2 regions of the Pseudonocardia sp. WMMC193 genome follow, and region 2 is predicted to be linked to the other one. Evidence: riboswitches for the same ligand, from Rfam matches in the RefSeq annotation. Region 2 holds a riboswitch; the other holds the start of a gene.
What was found. Region 2 has a riboswitch for thiamine pyrophosphate ahead of L3X23_RS13245 (ABC transporter substrate-binding protein). Riboswitches for the same ligand answer to the same signal wherever they lie in the genome.
Positions count from the first base shown of each region.

Region 1: it holds a riboswitch for thiamine pyrophosphate, as region 2 does, so the genes downstream of both, thiO (glycine oxidase ThiO) here and L3X23_RS13245 (ABC transporter substrate-binding protein) in region 2, are expected to answer to the same signal.

Region 1 is NZ_JAKKDO010000003.1:5,648,092-5,659,793, reverse strand. Features, by position in the region: gene L3X23_RS29035 (response regulator transcription factor) at 25-696, shown strand; gene L3X23_RS29030 (hypothetical protein) at 779-1,393, shown strand; gene L3X23_RS29025 (hypothetical protein) at 1,380-2,060, opposite strand; gene L3X23_RS29020 (Gmad2 immunoglobulin-like domain-containing protein) at 2,161-3,009, opposite strand; gene L3X23_RS29015 (gamma carbonic anhydrase family protein) at 3,097-3,618, opposite strand; gene L3X23_RS29010 (thiazole synthase) at 3,639-4,409, opposite strand; gene thiS (sulfur carrier protein ThiS) at 4,412-4,609, opposite strand; gene thiO (glycine oxidase ThiO) at 4,606-5,634, opposite strand; TPP riboswitch at 5,628-5,732, opposite strand; gene thiE (thiamine phosphate synthase) at 5,754-6,398, shown strand; gene L3X23_RS28990 (hypothetical protein) at 6,445-7,440, opposite strand; gene L3X23_RS28985 (DUF3159 domain-containing protein) at 7,538-8,245, opposite strand; gene L3X23_RS28980 (SGNH/GDSL hydrolase family protein) at 8,414-9,187, shown strand; gene thpD (ectoine hydroxylase) at 9,252-10,166, opposite strand; gene L3X23_RS28970 (ectoine synthase) at 10,258-10,656, opposite strand; gene ectB (diaminobutyrate--2-oxoglutarate transaminase) at 10,658-11,702, opposite strand, start outside.
Region 2 is NZ_JAKKDO010000003.1:2,497,457-2,509,158, forward strand. Features, by position in the region: gene cbiE (precorrin-6y C5,15-methyltransferase (decarboxylating) subunit CbiE) at 1-480, opposite strand, end outside; gene L3X23_RS13230 (hypothetical protein) at 643-876, opposite strand; gene L3X23_RS13235 (ABC transporter ATP-binding protein) at 873-1,565, opposite strand; gene L3X23_RS13240 (ABC transporter permease) at 1,562-2,356, opposite strand; gene L3X23_RS13245 (ABC transporter substrate-binding protein) at 2,353-3,336, opposite strand; TPP riboswitch at 3,372-3,463, opposite strand; gene L3X23_RS13250 (GAF and ANTAR domain-containing protein) at 3,517-4,560, opposite strand; gene L3X23_RS13255 (Ldh family oxidoreductase) at 4,692-5,681, opposite strand; gene L3X23_RS13260 (ROK family protein) at 5,716-6,873, opposite strand; gene L3X23_RS13265 (sugar ABC transporter permease) at 6,876-8,309, opposite strand; gene L3X23_RS13270 (ATP-binding cassette domain-containing protein) at 8,344-9,117, opposite strand; gene L3X23_RS13275 (sugar ABC transporter substrate-binding protein) at 9,178-10,296, opposite strand; gene L3X23_RS13280 (DMT family transporter) at 10,742-11,686, opposite strand.

The DNA of each region.
Region 1 (11,702 bases), 3.2 Mb from region 2:
CCCCCGAACGGGGCGCGCACGGCGGTGCCCCAGCGGCCCGGGCCGCAACGGGCCCGCCCGGTGCCGGTGCGGATCGTGCTGGTGGACGACCACTCGATCATGCGTCAGGGCCTGCGCGCGGTGCTGGAGCGCGAGGAGGACCTGCGCGTCGTCGGCGAGGCGGGCACCCCCAAGGACGCCGTCGCCGCCGTGGCCGCGACCCGCCCGCACGTCGTGCTGCTGGACCTCAAGCTCACCTCCGGCCCGCAGACCGACGGGCTCGACGTCTGCCGCTCGCTCTGTGCCGCCCACCCCGGCATCGGAGTGCTCGTGCTGACCACGTTCGCCGAGGACCGACTCGTCGTGGAGGCCGTGCAGGCGGGGGCGCGCGGCTACGTCGTCAAGGACGTCGACACGACCGAGCTGGTCCGCGCCATCCGCGCGGTCTCCCGCGGCGAGTCCGCGTTCGACGCCCGCAGCGCCAGCGCCATGGTCCGGTCGCTGTCCGGCGGGGTCCCCGACCGCGAGCGGCTCACCGAGCGCGAGCTCGACGTGCTCCGCCTGCTGGCCCGCGGCCTGTCCAACCGCGCGATCGGCGCCGAGCTGTTCATCTCGGAGACCACGGTGAAGTTCCACGTGGGCAACCTGATGCGCAAGCTCATGGTCAGCCGCCGCGCCGAAGCCGTCTACGCCGCCACCAAGCTCGGCCTCCTGTAGCGAGACGTCGGACACGCGAGTCCCTCGCTCTCGACACGCGAGTCGGACATCGGTGCGGGGCGGGAGCTGGTAGGAACCGCGCATGCGGGTGTATGCGGAGCGGCCGGGGCGGTTCGGGGTGCAGGTGGTCGCGGACCTGCTGGCCGTGGGCTGGACGGCGGCGTGGATCTGGTTGGCCGCGACGGCGCACGACCTGCTGCTCACGCTGCAGTCGCCGGGACGGACGTTGGTGCAGGCCGGGGACTCGGTGTCCGGGGCCTTCGACGGGGCGGCGCGGGGGGTCGGGAACGTGCCGCTCGTCGGGGAGCAGCTCGCGGGCGCCTTCGCCCCGGGCACCGATGCGGGCCGCTCCCTCACCGCGGCCGGGCAGCAGCTGATCGACACGGTCGCGAACGTCGCGACGGGGGCGGCGATCCTCGTCGGGCTGATCGGGGTGTTGCCGGTGCTGTCGATCTGGCTGCCGCTGCGGGTCCGCTACGCACGCACGGCGACCGCCGCGGCGGCGGCCCGCGCGCGGGGTCTCGACCAGCTGGCGTTGCGGGCGCTGGTCCTGCGGCGGATCCCGGGAGACGGGGTGGACCCGGCCCTGGCGTGGCGCGCGGGCGACCCGGACGCCGTCGCCGAGCTGGCGTCGATCGAGCTGCGGGCCGCGGGCCTGCGCGGCCCGCGGGTCCCGCTGCGCTTCAGCGCCCGGTAGCGAGGCGTCGGCGCCCGGCCGGGCGGACGAGCAGCGTGACGCCCGCGACCAGCGCGAACACCGGGAACACCAGGGAGCTGCTGTAGGGCAGGCCGAGCCCGAGGGTGGCGGCGAGCGAGAGCGTCCCGAGCACCAGCGCCACGATTCCCACCGGCGCGGGCAGCAGCGAGCCGCGCAGGGCGAGCATCCCGGCACACAGCAGCACCCCGAGCGCGGGGAGGTAGGCACCGGTGGACATCTGGTCGGCGAGCACCGCGGCGGTGGCGCTGGCCTCGGTGGAGTAGAAGCTCTGGTCCATGGCGCCCGGGGCCCCGCCCGCGGCGACGTAGCGCATGAGGACGCCGATCGACGTCGTCGCGAGCAGGGCGATCGAGGACCACCGCAGCGCCTCGGCCCAGCCGCCGCGCTCCCCCGCCCGGCGCACCAGGCCGAGCGTGAAGACGGTCGTCGCGATCACCGCGACCAGGCCGAGCCCGCCCCCGATCCGGATCATCAGTTCGGGGTTCATGGCTTCGACGAGCTCGGCACTGCTCTTGATCCGCTGGTCGGCGAAGGTGCCCTCGCCCTGGGCGAGGATGGCGCCGGAGCCGCCCGCGGCGAGGGCGGCGACGATCCCGGCGGCGCCGGTCGCGCGGTCGCGGGTGGGGGTGGTGAGTGCGGTGGTCATGGCGTTCTCCCTGGTCGACGGTGTGCGACCAGGCTCGCGGAACCGGACATTCCACCCCAGGGCGGCACCCCGTGGACCGTCGGTGGTGCCTGCCCCACCGTCAGACGACGGTGAGGCGCACGCGGTCGGTCATCGGCGGGCGTCCCTCGCCCCCGGACGAGTCGTCCTCGGACACGACGATCGTGTAGTCGCCGGGGTCGAGCGGGATCTCGACGCGGAACGGCGCGAACCGCTGGCCCTCCGCCGTCGCGGCGACGCCGGCCCGCACCACCCGGCCGTCGGCGTTGCGGGCCTCCCAGAGCAGGGTGGCCTCGAAGACCGCCGCCTCCCCACTCACGACGACCGGCCCGGCCGTCCGCGCGCCGTCCACCGGGTCGTCGATCTCCACCAGGGACCGCACGCGGTACGGGTCCGCGGCGGTGAGCGGCGCGGCGACCGGCTCGCCGAGGAGCGTCTCGGCGGGCTCGCCGCCGACGAGCACCCGCACCGGATCGTCGCTGTCCGCGGCGGACTGCACGGTGTAGACGAGCTGCTGCAGGGCGAGGCCCGCGGGGCCGGGCAGCGGCCCCGCGACGGCGAGGTCCACGGTCAGCAGGCCGGCCCCGTGCGTGACGGGGCTGCGCAGCCGCACCCCCGCCGGCCAGTCGGTGCGGTGGTCGGGATCGTCGGTCCGCCCGTCGAGGACCGCCGTGACGGCCGTGCCGACGGGGTCGGGCGGGGCGTCGTCCGGCCCACCGTCGCGCAGGGCGCGGATCTCGCGGAACAACCGGTCGCCCGCGGGGGTGCTGCCCACGAACCAGACCGGGACCACGCCGGAGGTCGGGTCGGCGGGCACCACCGTGGGGACGGCGGGCACGGTCGGGACCACGCGGTCCTCGGCGTCCCCGGTGCCCGCACAGCCGGCGAGCACGAGCAGGGCCAGCAGTGCCCACCCGATCCGACCGCGCATGGCTCCAGGATGGGCGACCGAACCGGACACGCCGGGCACGCCGCGCCGCCGGACCCCTCGAACGGGGGAGAGCCCGGCTACGGATCGTCAGATCTCGGCGACGGTCCGTGCGTGTCGTTGCGCCAGCTCACGGTAGAAGCCCGGGTTGTTCCGCACCCACCACTCGGCCTCGGAGGTCAGCGGACCCCGCGGCGAGGCCGTGGCCCCCAGGACGAGGGTGCCCTCCGGGATCACCTTGCCCGGCGCGACCAGCGCGCCCGCCCCGACCAGGCTGCGGGCACCGATCACCGCCCGGTCCTGGACGGTGGCGCCGTTGCCGATCACGCACTCCGGGCCGATCACGCAGCCGTGCACCACGCAGAGGTGCCCGATGGTCGCGCCCGCCCCGATCTCCGTGGCCGGGTCCTCGCCGCCGTGCAGGACGCTGCCGTCCTGCACGTTCGCCCCCTCCCGCACGATGATCGGGCCGGTGTCGCCGCGGAGCACGGCGTTGTACCAGACGGAGGCCCCGGCCTCGACCCGGACGTCGCCGATCAGCGCGGCGGTGGGGGCGACGAACGCGGTGGGATGCACGGAGGGGCGGCGGCCCTCGAACTCGAACAGCGGCACGCCCGGATCTTAACGCGCGTTCAGTCGATCACGGGGCTGCTCGCCTGCGCCCAGTACCGCTTCGGGATGCGGCCCGCGTGCCGCGCCGCGTGCCCGGCCTCCACGGCGAGCCGCATGGCGTGCGCCATCCGCTCCGGGTCCGCGGCGCGGGTGACCGCCGTGGCCAGCAGGACGGCGTCGCACCCCAGCTCCATGGCCTGCGCGGCCTCCGACGCGGTGCCGATGCCGGCGTCGAGTACCACCGGGACCCCCGCCTCGGCGACGATCATCTCGATGTTGTGCGGGTTGCGGATGCCGAGCCCGGTGCCGATCGGCGACCCCAGCGGCATGACGGCGGCGCACCCGACGGCCTCCAGGCGGCGGGCGAGCACCGGGTCGTCGTTGGTGTAGGGCAGCACGGTGAACCCCGCGTCGACGAGCTGTTCGGCGGCGTCGAGCAGCTCGATCGGGTCCGGGAGCAGCGTCCGCTCGTCCGCGACGACCTCGAGCTTCACCAGGTCCGTCTCGAGCGCCTCGCGGGCCAGCTCGGCGGTGAGCACCGCCTCGGCCGCCGTGCGGCAGCCCGCGGTGTTCGGCAGGACCTCGATGCCGAGCCTGCGCAGCAGGTCCAGCACCCCGGTGCCGGTGGTCGCGTCGATCCGGCGCATCGCCACGGTGGTCAGCGTGGTGCCGGAGGCGACCAGGGCCCGCTCCAGGATCTCCAGGTTCGCGGCGCCGCCGGTCCCCGTGATCAGCCGCGACCCGATCTTCCGGCCCCCGACGACGAGCTGGTCCACGTCGTGCTCCGTCATCGTCATCCTCCCTGCACGGCGGTCAGCACCTCGACCGCCGCGCCCTCGTGCAGCGGGGTACCCCAGTGCGCCCGGCGCACCACGGTGCCGTCCACGGCCACCGCCACGCCCCGCTCGGGCGCGTCGATGGCGCCCAGCGCGTCCGCCACGGTGGCGTCCGCGCGCAGGTCGTGCGGGGTCCCGTTGATCTCGACCCTCATCCGAACCTCCCCGGGTCGACGGCGGCGGGCACCGACCCGCCGTCCAACACCGCCACGACCAGCTGCGCGGTCAGCGGGGCCAGCAGGATGCCGTTGCGGCTGTGCCCGGTGGCCACGAGCGTGCGGTCGTCCAGCCTGCCGATCAGCGGCAGGTTGTCCGGGCTGCCCGGCCGCAGGCCCGCCGCGACCTCGACCAGCCCGTACTCGGCGATCCCGGGGACGATCCGCTCCGCGTCCCGCAGCAGGTCCCGGACACCGCCGACGGTGGGCTCGGTGTCGAACCCCTGTTCGCTCTGCGTGGCCCCCACGACCAGCCCGTTCGGCCGCGGCACGAGGTAGACCGGGCGCCCGTCGACCAGCGCCCGGACGGTGCGGCCGGGCATCGGGAAGGCGCCGCGGCGGTGCGCGAGCCGCAGGATCTCGCCCTTGACCGGGCGGACCAGCCCGCGCAGGGCCGGGTGCAGCGCCGCCGAGTGCGCCCCGGCGCAGATCAGCAGGGTGTCGGCGGGTTCGCCGCGGTACGCGCGCTCCTCGATCCGCACGCCGGCCTTCTCCGCCGCGGTCCGCAGGGACGCCAGCAGGGCCCGGTTGTCCACGGACAGGTCCGCGGGCACCGAGAGCCCCCCGCGGACGTCCGGGCCCAGGGCCGGTTCGAGCCTGCGCAGCTCCCGTCCGGTCAGCCGTTCGACGGGCCTGCCGAGGCGGGCGAGGTGGTCGGCGAGCGAGTCCAGCTCCGCGCGGTCCCCCGTCCCCGTCGCCGCGACGACGGTCCCCCCGGTGTGCAGGCCGGGATCCCCCAGCTCGGCCGCGAACTCCGGCCAGAGCGCGACGGACCGCAGCCCGAGCTCGAGCAGCTCCTCCTCGCCCGGCCACGCCTCGGTGACCGGCGCGAGCATGCCGCCCGCGACCCAGGACGAGCCGGACTCGGGGTCCGGGTCGAACAGGCCGACGGTCCACCCGGCCTGCGCGGCGCGCCAGGCGCACGTCAGCCCGATGACGCCGCCACCGGCGACGACGAGTTCCACTGCTTCGCTCCTCCCTGCGCCGGCATGACCCGGATCAGGTTCGACGGTCGGAGCCTGCGGCTCCCTCTCAGCCCCACCGGGCTCCCGTGACTGCGCGGCCCACCCTACGCTTCCCCGACGTGCCCCGACTCGACCGTGCAACGTTGCTGTCCCGCCTCGCGAACGCCCGCCTCTACCTCTGCACGGGCGACCGACCGGACCTCGCCGAGTTCGCGGACGCCGCGCTGGCCGGGGGTGTGGACGTGATCCAGCTCCGCGAGAAGGGCATCGAGGCGCGCGCCGAGCTGGCCGCGCTGGAGATCCTCGCCGAGGCCACCGCCCGCCACGACCGGCTGCTCGCGGTCAACGACCGGGCGGACGTGGCGCTCGCCGCGGGCGCCGACGTGCTGCACCTCGGCCAGGACGACCTGCCGGTGGAGTGGGCGCGCCGGATCGTCGGGGACGAGGTCGTGATCGGCCGGTCCTCGCACAGCGCGGACGAGACCCTCCGCGCGGCCGAGGAGCCCGGCGTCGACTACTTCTGCGTGGGCCCCTGCTGGCCGACGCCCACGAAGCCCGGCCGCCCCGCCCCCGGCCTGGACCTGGTCCGGACCGTGGCGGGCCGCGCCCCGGACCGCCCCTGGTTCGCCATCGGCGGCATCGACCACGGCAGGCTCGACGACGTCCTGGCCGCGGGCGCGACCCGGGTCGTGGTGGTGCGGGCGATCACCGAGGCCGAGGACCCGAAGGCCGCAGCCGAGTCACTCCGCGCCCGCCTCCCCTAACCTGTGAGCGGCGATAGTCGTCAGAGCGACTATCGCCGCTCACAGGTCAGGAGCCGGGCCGCGGAAGCAGCCCGAAGCCCGGTCCGGTGTTCCCGGTGCCGGGCGCGCGGCTCGTCGTCGGCGAGGTCGACGGGCTCGGGGTGGTGGTCCGGGTCGCCGAGGCGCCGCCGGTCTGTTCGGTCGAGCCGGAGCCGGAACCCGAGCCGGAACCCGAGGAGGACTCCGGGGCCTGCTCCGTGGTCGTCGGGGTGGGGGACTCCGTGGTCTCGGACCGCGGCTCCTCGCTCGGCGCCGAGCCGCCGGTCACGACCCGCCCCACGGACGTCCCGGACTCCCCGCCGGAGATCGGCGAGCCCTTCGCCCACTCGACGCCGGTGATCACGAGCAACCCGACCGCGAACGCGACGACGGTGGTCGCCGCGGTCACCCAGACCCGCTTGCGGGTGTACCAGGGCCGCTGCTCCGGGGCGGGCAGCACCGGCGCGACCAGCCCGCCGTCTCGCTGCATCGGGATCGTCGCGAGGGGGTCGACGGGCTCGGCGAGGACGGTCGTGTCCGCCGCGCCCCGGCCCGGCAGCTTGACCCGCTGCAGGACGGTCTCCCGGGTCTTGTCCAGCGAGCGCTGGTACATCGTGGTGGCGATGGTCGTGACCACCGACCCGATGGCCGCGCCCGCCACCGTCCCCGCCGCGCCCAGGTAGGAGCCCGCCACCGCGGACGTGGCGGCCGCGGCCGCCCCCGCGGCGACCTTCGTGAGGGTGAGGTCGACCTTCTTCTTCTCGGGCTCCGTGACCGTCGTCGTCGCGAGGGTGCGGTGCGCCCCGAGGACGTGGGTCGGGCCGGCGCCCGACGTCGATCGGCCCGGCCGCCGCCCGCCCGGGACCTGTCCCGCGGGACCCTGCCCACCGGAGCGCGGCCCCTCCGGCCGCCGACCCGACGGGCCGGTGCCACCCGGTCGCTGCGCGGCCCCGGAGCGGGGCAGCGGCGGCGACCCCTGGGCGTCGGGGGTGCGGGGCTGGGGGCGGCGGGGATTCTGGACCATGACTCCGTTCACATCACGCGAGGCTCGGGCGTCCTCCACGAGGATCAACGTGGACGATCTTGGGAACGCACCAGTCGATCACTCGACGTGAGGGTTCTCACCCGTTCGTGGAGGGGTCGTCCACAGTAGGTGCCTCGGGTGGGGCGTCCGCGACCCGGGGGTGCCGGATCCCCGGATGGTCGGCGGGCAGCGCCGAACGCAGCGCGGGCCAGGAGAGCACGACCGACAGCGCCACCAGCGCCGGGCTGAACGCGACCCGCGCCGCGCCCAGCGCGAAGACCCATTCCGCCTGGTAGAGGGGCACGAACACGGCCACCCGCACGACGTACTGCGCCACCCACACCCAGCTCGCCCGCTGGTAGCCGCGCAGCAGATCGGGATCGCGGCGCCACCGCGTCTTCTGCCCCAGCGCCAGCCCGACGATGACACCCAGCAGCGGCCACCGCACGACGATCGAGATCGCCCAGGCCAGCGCGCTCGCCACGTTCGAGAGGATCTGGACCAGGAAGAAGTCCTCGGCCCGGCCGGTGTACAGCGCGACCAGCGCCGCGACCGTCACGCCCAGCAGGCCGAAGAGCACGGCGCGCGGCCGCCTGCCGCGGGCCAGCCGCCAGCAGGCCACCCCGATCCCGGCGACGATCGCCGCGCCCGCGGCGATCCCCACCGGGGACCACCAGCTCAGCGCCCCGGCCAGCAGCCAGACCAGCACGAAGGCGACGACCGGGACCGAGGCGTCGACGGCGCCGCGCCGCCCGCCGAGGATCTCCCGCAGCGACTCGCGGGTGTCCGGCTCCGGGGTCGTCACGGGCGACACGGCGGGAGAGGTTCGACTGACACCTCCTTAGGGTGCCCTATCGAGGTCACGAGATCACCCCACATCTGGCGCAACCGCGCGCCCATGAGTGATCCTGTGTGGATCAGAAGGTGACGGCGGTGTGGACGCCGGGGGAACGAGCGGGAAGGGAGCCGTGCGGTGCACCGGTGGAACAGCTTCGTGGCGATCGGGGACTCGTTCACCGAGGGCCTGGACGACCTGTGGGACGACGGCGCGCCGCGCGGGTGGGCCGACCGGCTCGCCGAGCGGCTGGCGGCGGGCAGGCCCGGCTTCACCTACGCCAACCTCGCCGTGCGCGGCAAGATCCTCGACCAGATCGTCACCGACCAGGTGCCGGTGGCCGAGCAGCTGCGCCCGGACCTGATCTCGTTCTGCGCGGGCGGCAACGACATCATCGGCATCACCTCGGACCCGGACGACCTCGCCCGGCGCGTCGACGCGGCCGTCGAGCGGCTGGCGGCGACGGGCGCGGACATCATCATGTTCACCGGCTTCGACCTGCGCCGCATGCACATGCTGCTGCGCAGGCTCCGCGGGCGGGTGGCCACGTTCAACGAGAACCTGCGGGCCGTCGCGGACCGCCACGGGTGTCACGTCGTGGACCTCTGGGGCATGGACGTCCTCGCCGACCCCCGCGCCTGGGCGAGCGACCGGCTGCACCTCACGCCGGAGGCGCACGAGCGGGTCGCCCTGCGCGCGTTGGAGGTCCTGGGCGAGCCCGTCGCGGGCATCGACTGGCGCACCCCCTGGCCCGCGGCCGAGGCGTTGGACTGGCGGCACCGCCAGGTCGAGGACCTGAGGTGGGTGCGCGAGCACGTCCTGCCCTACGCGCGCAAGCGCCTGCGCGGGGCCCACACCGGCGACGGCAACCTGCCCAAGCGCCCCAACCTCACACCGCTTCCGCCCGTCTGACGCATTATGGAACCATAACGTCGAAAAAACCCTGCTCAGACGACGTTATGGTTCCATAATGCGGTCAGCGGACGGGGGTGAAGTCTCGGGCGCCGATGTACTCGGGGCGGCGGGTCGGCGCGTAGTACGGCTCCACGCAGGTGTTCTCCACGCTGTTGAACACGATGAAGATGTTCGAGCGCGGGTACGGGGTGATGTTGTCCCCCGAGCCGTGCATGCAGTTGGAGTCGAAGAACGTGGCGGACCCCGCCTTGCCGGTCAGCATCGCGATCCCGTGCCGGTTGGCCAGCGCGGTGATGCTGTCCGGGTCGGGCGTGCCGATCTCCTGCTCCTTGAGCGAGGAGCGGTAGTTGTCCTCGGGCGTCTCGCCGACGCAGGACACGAACGTCCGGTGCGAGCCCGGCATGATCATCAGGCAGCCATTGTAGGCGTAGTTCTCGGTGAGCGAGATCGAGCAGCTCACCGCGCGCGGGGTGGGCATGCCGTCCTCGGCGTGCCAGGTCTCGAAGTCCGAGTGCCAGTAGAACCCGCCGCCGCCGAAGCCGGGCTTGTAGTTGATCCGGCTCTGGTGGACGTAGACGTCACCGCCCAGGATCTGCCGGGCCCGACCGACCACGCGCTCGTCGCGGACGAGGCGGGCGATGGCGTCCGAGATCTTATGCACCTCGAAGATCGAGCGCACCTCGTCGGAGTTCTTCTCGATGATGCAGCGGTCGTCCGCGCGGATGAGCGGGTCGTGGGCCAGCCGGTCCAGCTCGGCGGCGTAGCCCGCCACCTCGTCGGGGTTGAGCAGGTCGGGGACCTGCGAGAACCCGTTGACCTCGTGCCCACGCAGCTCCTGCGCGCCGTACATGCCGGCGCTGGACTCACTGCCCCACACCGTCGGTTCCGCCCGGTCGATGAGGGCCGGCTGCGTCGACACCCGGGTGTAGTACCGGTCGTTCGTGATGCTGGTCTGGTTGCTGCTCGGGGCAGTCATTGCAGTGCTCCTCTCGTCGATAGGCGATATCGCGGTGGTACAGGGCACGGCCGCCGGACCCGAGTCGGGTCCGGCGGCCGGGTGCTGCGGCTCAGGCCTCGGCCGGGAGCTCCAGCAGGGGGTAGACACCGTTCTCGTCGTGCACCTCGGTGCCGACGATGGGTGGGTTGAACACGCAGACGCAGGTGATGTCGCTGGTCACCCGGACCTGGTGCTTCTCGTTGCCGTCGAGCAGGTACATCGTGCCCGGGCCGAGCTTGTACGTCTCGTCGTTGTCCTTGTCGTACAGCTCGCCCTCACCGGAGACGATGTAGACGGCCTCGACGTGGTTGGCGTACCAGAAGTCGTTCGTCGAGCCGGCGCGCAGCACGGTCTCGCCGACCGAGAAGCCGACGCGGTCGTGCGCGGTCACGATGCGACGCGAGTACCAGCCGGGGGTGTCGACGTGGTTCTTGGTGTTCGTGACGTCGTCGATGCTGCGGACCTTCAACTCATGCTCCAGACGTGACGGTCTTGACGGACTCGGCGACGATCTCCAGACCCTCGTCGAGCTCGTCGTCGGTGATGGTCAGGGGGGCGAGGATCTTCATGACCTCGCTGTCCGGACCCGAGGTCTCCATGAGCAGCCCGCGCTCGAACGCCGCGGCGCAGACCTTCCCGGCCTGGTCGTGTTCGGTGAACTGCAGACCGCGGGCCAGCCCGCGACCCTTGGCGGTCAGCTCGGTGACGGTGGTATCCGCGACGATCTTGTTGAAGGCCTCCTCGACCTTCTCCCCCTTGCGGATGACCTCCCGCTCGAGGGTGTCGTCGCTCCAGTACCGATGGATCGCCTCGGTGCCGGTGACGAACGCCGGGTTGTGCCCACGGAAGGTGCCGTTGTGCTCACCCGGGCCCCAGACGTCGTGCTCCGGCTTGATCAGCACGAGCGCCATGGGCAGCCCGTAGCCGGAGATGGACTTGGAGATCGTGACGATGTCCGGCTCGATGCCCGCGGCCTCGAAGGAGAAGAACGGCCCGGTCCGGCCGACCCCCATCTGGACGTCGTCGACGATCAGCAGGATGTCGTGGCGCTTGCACAGGTCGGCCAGTCCCTGCAGCCACTCGATCCGGGCCGGGTTGATCCCGCCCTCGCCCTGGACCGTCTCCACGATGACCGCGGCGGGGTCGTTCAGCGACGACCCGGAGTCGGTGAGGACCCGCTCGAACCAGAGGAAGTCCGGGACCTTGCCGTCGAAGTAGTTGTCGAACGGCATCGGCGTGGAGTGCACCAGCGGGACGCCGGCACCGCCGCGCTTCATCGAGTTCCCGGTGACCGAGAGCGCGCCGAGGGTCATGCCGTGGAAGGCGTTGGTGAAGTTGACCATCGCCTCCTTGCCGGTGATCTTGCGGGCGAGCTTGAGCGCCGACTCGACGGCGTTCGCCCCGGTCGGGCCGGGGAACTGCACCTTGTAGTTCAGCTTCCGCGGGCCGAGGATCTTGTCCCGGAACGTGTTCAGGAACTCGCCCTTGGCCGTGGTGTACATGTCCAGGCCGTGG
Region 2 (11,702 bases):
GGAGACGGTGCGCCGCAGCCGCTCCACCGGCCGCCCGACGATGCTGACCACCTCGACGTCCTCCGTCGGCCAGCCCAGCCGCGCGCACGCGAGGGTGGTCGACGACGGGTGGGCGATCACGTGCATGCGCCGCGCGCCGACGGTCCGCGCGAGGGTGGCGCCCAGGCCGAAGAACATGGGATCGCCCGAGGCGAGCGCGCACAGCCGCCTGCCCGCGTACCGCGCGAGCAGCCCCGGCAGCGCCGGGACCAGCGGGGACGGCCAGGCCACCAGGTCGGCGGTCACCTTGCCCGCGACCAGGTCGAGCTGGCGCGGCCCGCCGAGGATCACCTCGGCCGCGGCCAGGGTCTCCTGCGCGGTGCCCGCGAGGCCCGACCAGCCGTCCGCCCCGATCCCGACCACGACGACGGCCGGGCCGGTCTCGGCGAACGACACGGCCGGCTCCGCGCCCTCGGTCTCCGGCGTCATCCCACCGCTCACGTCTCCACCTCTCGACGACCGGCTGGTCGACTCCGCGGGCTCCGCCGACCCCGATGGTCGACTCCGCAGGCTCCGTCTCCGTCGAGCACGACCCTACGTGGTCGTCCGTCAGCCGCGGGGGTGAGTCGGCCGACCGAACGGGTCATACCGGACGCGACGATGCTAGCCAGGCCCGGGGAGGCCGTCCGTCAGGTGGGGGTAGTTCTTCGGCCGCAGCCGCATGGCGTGCAGCACCCGCTCGCCGTCGTGGACGACCTCCAGCAGGTCGCGGCCGGTCCCGACGCCGATCAGCAGCGTCCGCTCCCCCTGCGCCACGGTGCGCAGCGGGGCCGCCAGCACGGTGTGGATCTCCTCCTCGGTGATCCCGTGCTTGAGCGCCCCGCTGCTGATGTTCACCGCAGCGCCCCCCGGAGTTCGACCTCCACGGCCGCGGCGGCCGTCACCTCGCGCGGGTGCGGCAGGTCGATCGGGCGTTCGTGGACGACGCGGGCGGGCCGCGGGGAGAGCACGAGGACCCGGTCGGAGAGGTAGACCGCCTCGCGGACGTCGTGGGTGATGAGCAGCACCGTCCAGCCGAACCGGGCCCGCATCTCGTCGAGCCACTCCTGCATGGCGGTGCGGGTCAACGAGTCCAGGGCGCCGAACGGCTCGTCGAGCAGCAGCACGTCCCGGTCCTGCACGACGGTCCGCAGCAGCGCCGCCCGCTGCCGCATCCCCCCGGACAGCTCGTCGGGGCGGGAGTGCTCGAACCCGCTGAGCCCGAACGGCTCGAACAGCGCCCCGGCCTTCGCGCGCGCCGCCCGCCGGGGCATGCCCGCCACCTCGAGCCCCAGGGTCGTGTTGTCCAGCACCGTGCGCCAGGGGAAGAGGAGGTCCTTCTGGGGCATGTAGGCCGAGCTGGCCGCCTCGACCCGGCCGGCGTCGGGTTCCAGCAGACCGGCGAGCACCTGGAACAGGGTGGACTTGCCGGAGCCGCTGGGTCCGAGGATCGAGACGAACTCCCCGGGCGCGACGTCGAACGACACGCCGTCGAGCACCCGCAGGTCGCCGAAGGAGACCTCCAGGTCCCGGACGCTGATCTTCACCTGCGGATCCACGGGGCGACGAGGCGCTGCACCAGGAAGGTGAGGGCGAAGAGCGCCAACGTGATCACCGCCGACACCCCCACCGCCGCGAGCACGAGGTCGGTGCGGAACGAGTTCTTCTGCTGGTTCATGAAGATGCCCAGCCCGGCCTGCGCGCCGACGTACTCGGCGAAGATCGCGCCCGTCACGGCGTAGGTGATCCCGATGCGCAGCGCCGTGAAGAACGACGGCAGCGCACCCGGCAGCCGGACGTAGCGGAACTCCGTCCAGCGGCTCGCGCCCATGCTGCGCAACAGGTTCGAGGCCTCGCGGTCGGTCCGGGCGAACCCCTCGACGAGCCCGACGACGATCGGGAAGAACGTGACCAGCGCGATGACCAGCACCTTCGGCAGCAGCCCGAAGCCGAACCAGAGGATCATCAGCGGGGCGATCGCGATGATCGGCAGGGTCTGCGAGGCGATCATCAGCGGGAGCAGGGCGCGGCGCAGCCACGGCGAGAAGTCCACGGCGGTCGCCAGCACCCAGCCGACGGCGAGCGACAGCGCGAACCCGACGGCCGTGACCTGCAGGGTGGGCAGGGTGTTGGTCCAGAGCGCGGCGCGGTTGGCCCAGCCCTGCTCGACGACCCGCAGCGGCGAGGGCAGCACCTGCGGGGCGACCCCGGACAGCGTCACACCGAGCTGCCAGCCCGCCAGCAGCAGCGCGACCACGACGACCGGCGGGGCCCAGCGCGCGGGCCTGCGCGGCACCGGCCGGGCCGCCGCGGGCGGGCGCTCCAGGGTCGCGGTCACGCGGGCTGTCCGAGGTAGTCGTTGGTGAACCAGGTGGAGAAGTCCGGGCGGGCCCGCAGCGGCTGCCCGTTCGCGTCCACCACGGTGCCCGAGTCGACGAGGAAGCCGGAGAAGCCCTGCCACCGGTCGAGGGCCTGCGGGCCGACGCGGCCCTGCGCGTCCTTCAGATAGTCCTTCGCCAGCATCTCCTGGCTGCGGGTGACGAGCTCGGGCTCGGTGAAGGCGCCCGGGTTGGCGTCCTGCAGGTCCTGCGCGGCGCGGGCCGGATCGTCCGCGGCGAGCTGGTAGCCGCGCTGGGCGGCCTGGACGAAGGCCCGGGCCGCGTCGGGGTGCGCGGCGAGCCAGGGCGAGTGGCCGATGAGCAGCACGTTGTAGGCGTCGGGGAAGCCGAAGTCGGTGTAGCGGAAGGACTTCAGCGGCTCCCCGCGCAGCTGCGCCTCGATGCCCTCCCACGCCACGAACGGCTCGGTGAAGTCGACCTGGCCCGCGTACAGCGCCTCGTAGGCGCTGGTCCCGAGCGTGACGCTGGTGAAGTCGCCGGTGCCGCCCGCGTCCTTGATCACCTGCTGCATCTTCGGCACCTCGTACGGCGCGCCGAAGCCGCCGTAGGTCTTGCCGTCGAGGTCCTTCGGGCTCTGGATGTCGGCGCGGTCCGCCTTCACCGCGATCTCGGTGGCCCAGTGCTGCAGGATCGCCATCACGCTGGTGATGTCGGCGCCCGCCCCCTTCGAGTAGGTGAAGGAGTCCTGGAAGGAGATCCCGAACTCGGCGGCCCCCGAGCCGACGAGCGTGTCCGGGCTGGTGCTGTTGTACGGCAGGAACTCGACGTCGAGCCCCGCCTGCGCGAACCACCCCTCCTGCTGGGCGACGAACAGCCCGGAGTGGTTGGTGTTCGGGGTCCAGTCCAGGGCGACCCGGATCTTCTGGCCGGCCTCGGGGCCGCCGGTGCCGGCGGAACAGCCGGTCAGGAGCAGGATCACGCCGAGGAGTACAGACACGAGCGCGCGCAAGGCGACCTCCCTACGCCGGTGCTAACCGGGTCAGGTGCGAACGGTCGACGGCCGGTCCTGCCGCCCTCTCAGCCTCGGAACGTGGGGGCTCCCGCGGGTACGGGAGCAGACCCTACGTGTCGCGCGGGTGTCCCACCAACGCCGGATGCGTCACCCGATGTCGGCGCGGCGGTGCCGGGCCCGCCCGCCGGGCGGCGGAGCCGGGGTCTCCGGGGCGGGTTCGCGCAGGTGGCGGCGCCCGCCGGTGGGCGGCGGGGCCGGTGTGTCGGCGACGGGACGCGCCGGGCCCGGGCGGCCGGGGGCGAGCCGGTCGCCCGACGGGTGCGTGCCCCGCGGCTCGGGGGCCTGGTGCCGCGGCGGAGTCGCGCCCGCGGTGCGGCCGTTCCACGGGCGGGGCTCGACCGGGCGGGGCTCGACCGGGCGGGGCTCGACCGGGCGGCGCGGGCCGGGACCCGGGGGCTGCTCGTGGCCCGCGCGCGGGGCCGGGACCCGGGCGATCGCCGTCGTCGGGGCGTCCAGGCCGTCGGTGCGGCTCAGCACCGCGCGCGCCGCGTCCGCGAGGCCCGTGCCCGTCTTGCGGGCCAGGCTGTCGAGGAAGCGGCCCGCCTCCTCCGGGTCGGTGCGGTAGCGCTCGGCGAGCATCCCGGCCGCGTGGGCCACGGGCAGCGCCGCCTCGTGCTCGGCGGTCAGCCGCGCCACGGTGCCGGTCAGCCTGCGCACCGCGCAGACGTCCGACAGGCGGGCCGACAGGACGTCCGCCAGCCCGGCGAGGGCATCGACGTGCCCGTCGCCGACCGGTCGGCCGGGGTGGCCGAACAGCTGCAGCCCGCCCGCGGGCTCCCCGTCCACCCGCAGCGGGACGACGACGGAGCAGGTCAGACCCGTGTCCGCCGCGGCGGCCGCGAGCTCGGGCGGCCCGATGCGGGTGAGGTCGGGCGTGACCATCGGACGGCCGGACCGGACCGCGCCCTGGACCGGGCCGGTGCCCGCGCGCAGCTCCATCTCACCGAGCCGCGCGGGGTCCGGCCCCGAGGCCGTGACGCCCGCCAGCCGGGTGTCCGGCGGCTCGACCAGCACGATCGCCGCGGCGGGCACGCCCAGGGTGCCGGGCAGGGTGGCGCAGATCCGCTGCAAGAGCGGCCCGAGGTCGGCGGCGGCCACAGCCGTGCGGCCGATCTCCAGCGTCAGACCCATGATCCCGGGATCGTCAGGATGCACCGTGAACCCCTCCCCGCCGTGCCGTCGTGCGGCGGGTAGTCAACCACCGCGGCCCCGCCCGCTCGCACGGACGATCATCGGGTGGGCCGAACGGCGCAGCGGCCCGATCAGAGTGCCGTGACCTCGGCCCAGGTGCCGGGGTCGACCGGCACGCCCGCCGCCAGGTTCGCCGCGCGGGTGGCGCGGGCGCGGTCGCCGGGGATCTGGACGCCGGCGTGGCCGGGGGCGGGGTCGAGGGCGCGGAGCTCGTCGAGGAACGGACCGAGGGCCACGCCCCCGCCGAACGCCGCGGGGTCGAGCGCGATGAGCACGTCGCCCTTGGTCACCGGGTCGGTGGTGTCGAGGGTGCCGCGGACCTCGCGGCCGAGGGCGGTGCCGGTCAGCGAGGCGACCATCAGCTCCAGGACCAGGGACAACGCGTAGCCCTTCGGCCCGCCGAACGGCGAGATCGCGCCGTCGAGGGCGGCGGTGGGATCGGTCGTGGGGGCGCCGGACGCGTCGACGGCGGCGCCCGCGGGCAGCGGCTCGCCGCGGTGGGCGTGGTCGAGGACCTTGCCGCGCGAGATCTGCCCGGTCGCCATGTCCAGGACGACGGGTTCGCCGTCGGTCGGCACCGCCACCGCGAGCGGGTTGGTGCCCAGCATCGCCGGCGCGGCGCCCCACGGGTGGACGAGCGCCTCGCTGGTGGTCACGGCCAGGCCGATCAGGCCGGCCCCGGCCAGCCGCTCGACGTAGGGCGCGAGCATGCCGAGGTGCCCGGCCCGCCGGATGGCCGCCACGGCGACCCCCGTGCCGTGCTCGACGAGCGCCTCGACCGCCCGGTGGGCGACGGGCGGGCCGAGCCCGGTGCGACCGTCGACTCGCAGGACCGCGGGGGTCGACCAGTCCAGCTGCGGAACGGCCGCGGGGGCGCAGAGCCCGGCGCGGATCCGCCCGGCCAGCACCGGCAGGCGTCGGATGCCGTGGGACGCGTGTCCGCGCAGGTCCCCCTCGAGCAGCAGCTCGCCCTGTTCCCGCGCGGCGGCCTCCGGTGCGCCGAGCGCGGTGAGCACGCGGACGGTGACGGCGAGGTGATCGTCGGCGGGCACCCGGAGCATTCCGCGGACCCTACCCACGGTCACGGGCGCGCGGTCACACCGTGCCGAGCACCGGCTCGAACGCCAGCTCCGCCGCCCCGACGAGCTTGCCGTCCCGCCCCAGGGGGCTCACCTCGATGCGCGTGCCGCCGCCCGCCCGACTGACCAGGCTGCGGACGTGGACCTCCTGGCGGACCCGCTCGACGAGCGCCGCGGGCAGGGCGGCGAACAGGTCGCCGAGCACCACCATCTCCGGCGCGAGCAGGTTCACGGCGGTGACCAGGCCGGTGACCAGCCAGTCCCGCACCTCGTCGAGCAGGTCGACGCGGGTCAGCCCGCGCAGCTCCGCGACCAGCACCCCGCGCGGGGTGTCCTCCGGCAGCCCGAGGGCGCGGCAGAGGGCGGGCTCGCCGACCTCGGTCTCCCAGCAGCCCTGCTCACCGCAGAAGCAGGCCCGACCACCGGGTTTGACGATCATGTGCCCGATCTCGCCGAGATAGCCGCTGCTCCCCCGGAACGGCACCCCGCCGACGATCACGCCGCCGCCCACCCCGACGTCCGCGGACAGGTAGAGCAGGTCCGCCACCTCGCGGGCCGCGCCGCGCAGGTGCTCGGCCAGCGCGCCGAGGTCGCCGTCGTTGCCCACGGCGGTCGGCGACCCGAGCACCGCCTCCAGGCGCGTGCCCAGCCCGACCTCCCGCCAGCCCAGGTTGGGGGCCTCGAACACGAGCCCGTCCGCGCGTCGGACCACCCCGGGCACGGACACGCCGACGGACTGCTCCCGCACGCCCAGCTCGTCCCGCAGGAGCTGTGCGGACTCGGCGACGTGGGTGATCACCTCGCCCGGCAGCCGGGTGGTGCGGTGCAGGTTCCAGCTGTGCCTGCCCAGGATCTGCCCGCCGATGCCGACCATCGCCATGGAGACCTGGTCCACCCGGACGTCGACGGCGAGGACCACGGCCGCGGACGCCTCGGGCAGGACCAGCAGCGACGGCCGTCCCGCCCCGGACCGCTGGGCGGGGACGGCCTCGGTCACCACCCCCGCCTCGGCCAGCCCGTCGACGACCGCCTTGATCGTGCTGCGGTTGAGCCCCAGCTCGCTCGCCAGGGTCGCCCGCGTGCAGGGCCCGTCGACGTGCAGACGACGCAGCAGCGCCGTGCGGTTGTGGCGCCGCGCGTCGTCGGGCCGGGTCCCCGAGTTCGGTCCTGCGATCGTCACCTGCCCGCGGCCGCCGACTTCCGCCTCGACAGCACGTCGACACCCGCGGCGAGCAGCAGCACCAGACCGGTGATCACGAAGACCACCGCGGCGGGCTGCTTGAGCAGCCCCAGCCCGTTCTCGACGGTCGCGAGCACGGCGCCGCCGATCACGGCGTTGGACACCCGGCCGCGGCCGCCGAACAGGGACGTCCCGCCGATCACCGCCGCGCCGACGGCGAACAGCAGCGTGTTGCCGCCACCGGCCGCGGGCGAGACGGACCCCACCTTGGACGAGTAGACGATCGCGCCGATCGCCGCGAAGGCGGAGCTGATCACGAACACCGCGGACCGGATCTTGACGACGTCGATGCCCGCCCGGCGGGCCGCCTCCCGGTTGCCGCCGACCGCGTAGACGTGCCTGCCGAACCGCGTCCGGTCGAGGACGTAGGTCCCCAGCACCATGAGGACGAGCACGATCGGCACGACATAAGGGATACCGGAGATGGCGATCACGCCCGGCGAGCGGTCCCGGGTGAGCAGGAAGGTCGCGAGCGCCCCGAGCACGACGACGGCCCCCACCTTCATCAGCACGAGGCCGGTCGGCTGGGCGACGAGGCCCTTGCTGAGCCGGTTGCGCTGCTGGGCGAGCGCGACGAGCGCGTACCCGCCCGCGGCGACCACGAAGAGCACCCACGAGCCGAGCGTGGAGAGGTTGCCGTTCGCCACGGCGTTGATCACCGGGTCGCGCAGGCCGAGCGTGCCGCCGTCCCCGATGAGCTGCAGGATCACGCCCTGCCAGGCGATGAACAGGGCGAGGGTGACCACGAAGCTCGGCATCCCGGTGCGGGCCACGAGGAACCCGGTGAGGCAGCCGACGGCGACGCCGGTGGTCACCGCCAGCAGCATGGCCACCCAGGGGTTGGGTGGCGCCCCGACCAACAGCAGCACCGCGCCCAGCGCGGCGCCCGCCGCCCCCGGCCAGACCCGGACCCAGGCGGCCAGCGCCGCACAGATCAGCAGGCCCACGATGAAGATCACGAAGACGAACCCGCCCATGGCGCCGAGCAGGTTGCCCTGGCTGACCATCTGCAGCGCCATCAGCGCGGCCGCGAGGCCGGACGCCGTGCCCGCGGCGAGGTCGATCTCGCCGGTGAGCAGCACGAACACCAGGCCCATCGCGATGATGGTCCGCCCGGCACCCTGCTGGAGCAGGTTCGCCAGGTTGAGCAGGCTCGGGAACGTCCCGCCCTGGTCCAGGGCGGTGAACAGGACGAACAGCGCCGCCAGTCCCAGCAGCGCGGGCAGCACGCCGAGCTCGCCGCTGCGCAGCCCCTGCACGTAGCCGCGCAGCGCCTCGGACGTGGTCCGGGCCGTGGTGTCGATGCCGAAGTCGGCGGACCGGTTGCCCGGGTTCGCCCTCTCGGCGGCGGACTTCTCCGGTGCTGTCATGATGCCGCCTCCGCGGTGGGGAGTGCCTCGGCGGTCACTGGACCACCTTCTCCGGACGCGCGAGCCCGAGGTCGCCGGACCGGCCCGCGGTGATGAGCTCGACGACCTGGCCGTGCGTGACGTCGCGGGTCGGCACCTCGGCCACCATCCGGCCGAGGTAGAGCGTGGCGATGCGGTCGGCGACCTCGAACACGTCCGCCATGTTGTGGCTGATCAGGACCACGCCGATGCCCTGCTCGGCGAGCCTGCGGACGAGGTCGAGCACCTGCCGGGTCTGCGCCACGCCCAGGGCCGCGGTGGGCTCGTCGAGCAGGACGACCCGGGAGTCCCAGAGCACCGCCTTGGCGATCGCGACGGTCTGCCGCTGACCGCCGGACAGCGAGGCGACCGGGGTGCGGACGCTCGTGACGGTCCGGACGCTGAGCGAGGCCAGCGTGCGGCGGGCCGCCTGCTCCATGTCCGCCTCGTCGAGCAGCCACGGCTTGCCGCGCTCCCGGCCGAGGAACATGTTCTGGACGATGTCGAGGTTGTCGGCCAGCGCGAGGTCCTGGTAGACGACCTCGATCCCGAGCTTCGACGCGTCCGCGGGCGAGCCGAGCGTGGCGGGGGTGCCGTCGAAGACGATCTCGCCGCCGTCGATCGGGTGGATACCGGCGACGCACTTGACCAGCGTCGACTTGCCCGCGCCGTTGTCGCCGACGAGCGCGGTGACCTCACCCGCGCGCACGGTGAGGTCGACGTCGTGCAGCACCTGCACCGCGCCGAAGCTCTTCGACACGCCGCGGAGCTGGAGGATGGGTTCGGACATGGGCCCTCCACGGGCGGACGCACGGCCGCAGGAGAGCGCCGGCCGTGCGTCCGAGTCTGGTTACTTGATGCCGGCGGCGGTGCAGGCGGCCTGCGTCTCGGCGACGCAGATCTCGCTCGCCTTGACGTAGCCCGCGTCCGTGACCACCTTCACGTTGTCCTTGGTGATCAGCTGCGGGGTGAGCAGCACGGACTTGACCTCACGGTTGCCCTTCGGGTCGGCCACCGTCTGGGTCGCCGTGGCGTCCGCCGTGGCGGTGTCGCCCTTGGCCAGCGCCGCGGCGAGCTTCGCCGTGGCGTCCGCCTCCTCCTGGATCGGCTTGAACACCGTCATGTACTGGTCGCCGCGCAGGATGGCCTGCAGGCCGTCCGCCGTGGCGTCCTGGCCGGTGACCGCGACCTTGCCGTTGAGGCCGTACTTCGTCAGCACCGTGACGACGGCGCCCGCGAGCCCGTCGTTCGCCGCGACGACGCCGTTCACCTGGCCGCCGTTGGAGGTCAGGATCTGCTCGAAGGTGGTGCCGCCCACCTGGTTGTCCCACTTGTCGATCGGCTGGCTCCGCACGAGCTTGAGCGCACCCGAGTCGTACATCGGCTTCAGCACGGTCTGCTGGCCGTTGTAGAACAGCGTGGCGTTGTTGTCGGTCGGGGCGCCCTCGATCTCGATGACCTGCGCGCCCTGCTGGCCCTGCAGCGCCTGGGCCAGGCCCTGGCCCTGCAGCGCGCCGACCTTCTCGTTGTCGAAGCTGACGTAGTAGTCGCTGGTGCCGCCGAGGTTGAGCCGGTCGTAGTCGATGACCGGGATGCCCTGGGCCTTCGCCTTCGCCGCGACGGCCGAGCCGCCGTCGGAGCTGATCGACGCGATGACCAGCACCTTCACCCCGGACGAGATCATCCCGTCGGCCAGGGTGGAGAACTTCTGCTCGTCGCCCTGCGCGTTCTGGATGTCCGGGTCGAGCCCGGCCGCGCGCATCGCCTTGTCGAGCATGGGCTTGTCGAAGCCCTCCCAGCGCGCCGAGCTGTCGGTCTCGGGGAGGATGACCCCCACCTTGACCCCGCCGCTGCTGGGCGCGGCGCTCTCCCCGCCCGAGCCCGAGCCGCCCGCGCTGTTCGCCCCACACGCGGTGAGGCTCAGGGCGAGGCCCAGACCCAGCGCGACCGCTGTCTTCCGTAAACGCATCCCGCACTCCCACGTCGCTGTGGATCCGACGCGGTGTTGCGCCGGATGAATGTTGTGGGCGACAACGTATGCGGGGATTCGGTGTGAGGTGAAGCATTCTGGATCGTGAAAGTTCCCGGACGATCATCACGATTCGGTCACGGGTCGCGTGATTTGTTGTTCGACCATCGCCACGACCGCCCGGCGGCACCCCCATCCCGCCCGGACCGGAGCAGTCCTGACACCGCCGAACGTCCGCGCGCCGGGCGGGTGAGACCTCACCCACCCCGGCCGACGACGATCGGCGCCGTCGCTCGGCGTGACCTGACCGCAGGGAGTGGGCCGGACGGGGTCGACACGGGCCGGACACGGGGCGTCACACAGCGCGCACGGACGCCCGCCGAGGACGGCCCGCGACGACTCTCCACCCGCTCGGGCGATCTTCACTCGACCGCGTCGGCGGCCCTCACTCTGCGTCACCCCTCCGAGTGGTGACGCTGCGTGACCCCGATGGGGCCGGCGGGGTCTCCGGCGGCGTGTCCCCGTCGCGCGAGCGGAGCAGCACCGCGCCGACCACCAGGGCGATCCCGACGGCCTCGGCCACCCCCGGGAGCTGCCCGAGCACCACCAACCCGATCACTGTGGCGGTGGCCGGGAGCAGGGCGAGGAGCACCGCGAACCGCGCCTGCCCGACCCGGCGCAGGACCACCTGGTCCAGGCCGTAGGGCACGATGCTCGACAGCAGCCCGACACCCAGGACGAGCAGCAGCACGACCGGCTCGGCCAACGGGGCGAGTGCCGACCAGCCGTCCCGGAACACCGGCAGGACCAGCAGCGGGGAGCACAGCACCCCCGCCACGGCGAACCCGACGGCCATGTCGTCGATGCCGCTCCCGCCGCGCGCGACCCGCTTCCCGAGCACGATGTAGGCCGCCCACAGCGCCGCCGCCGCGAGCGCCCAGACCACCCCAGACGGGCTGCCCGACCAGCGGACGTCCGCGATGAGGGCCACCCCGCCCGCGGCCAGCACGACCGCCCCGACGTCTCGGGGGCGGCGGCTCAGCGCGGCCGCCACGGCGACCGGGCCGCAGAACTCCAGCGCGACCGTCGTCCCGAGCGGCAGGCGCGCGATGGCCTCGTAGAACGCCGCGTTCATCAGCGCCGTGGCCACCCCGAACGGGACGCTCCGGCGGAGCCTGCCGCTACTCCACGCGACCCTCCCGGGCCGTACGACCAGAAGGAGCAACAGCCCCGCGGCCAAGATCCGTAACACCGCCACCGCGGACGGCGACAACCGGTCGAACAGTCCGACCGCGAGGGCCGCCCCGACGTACATCGAGACGCCCCCGACGACGAAGAGGACCGGAGCCGGGACCCGGCTCGCGAACCCCTTCGACGACGCCATTACCATGCTTGCACTCCGTAGT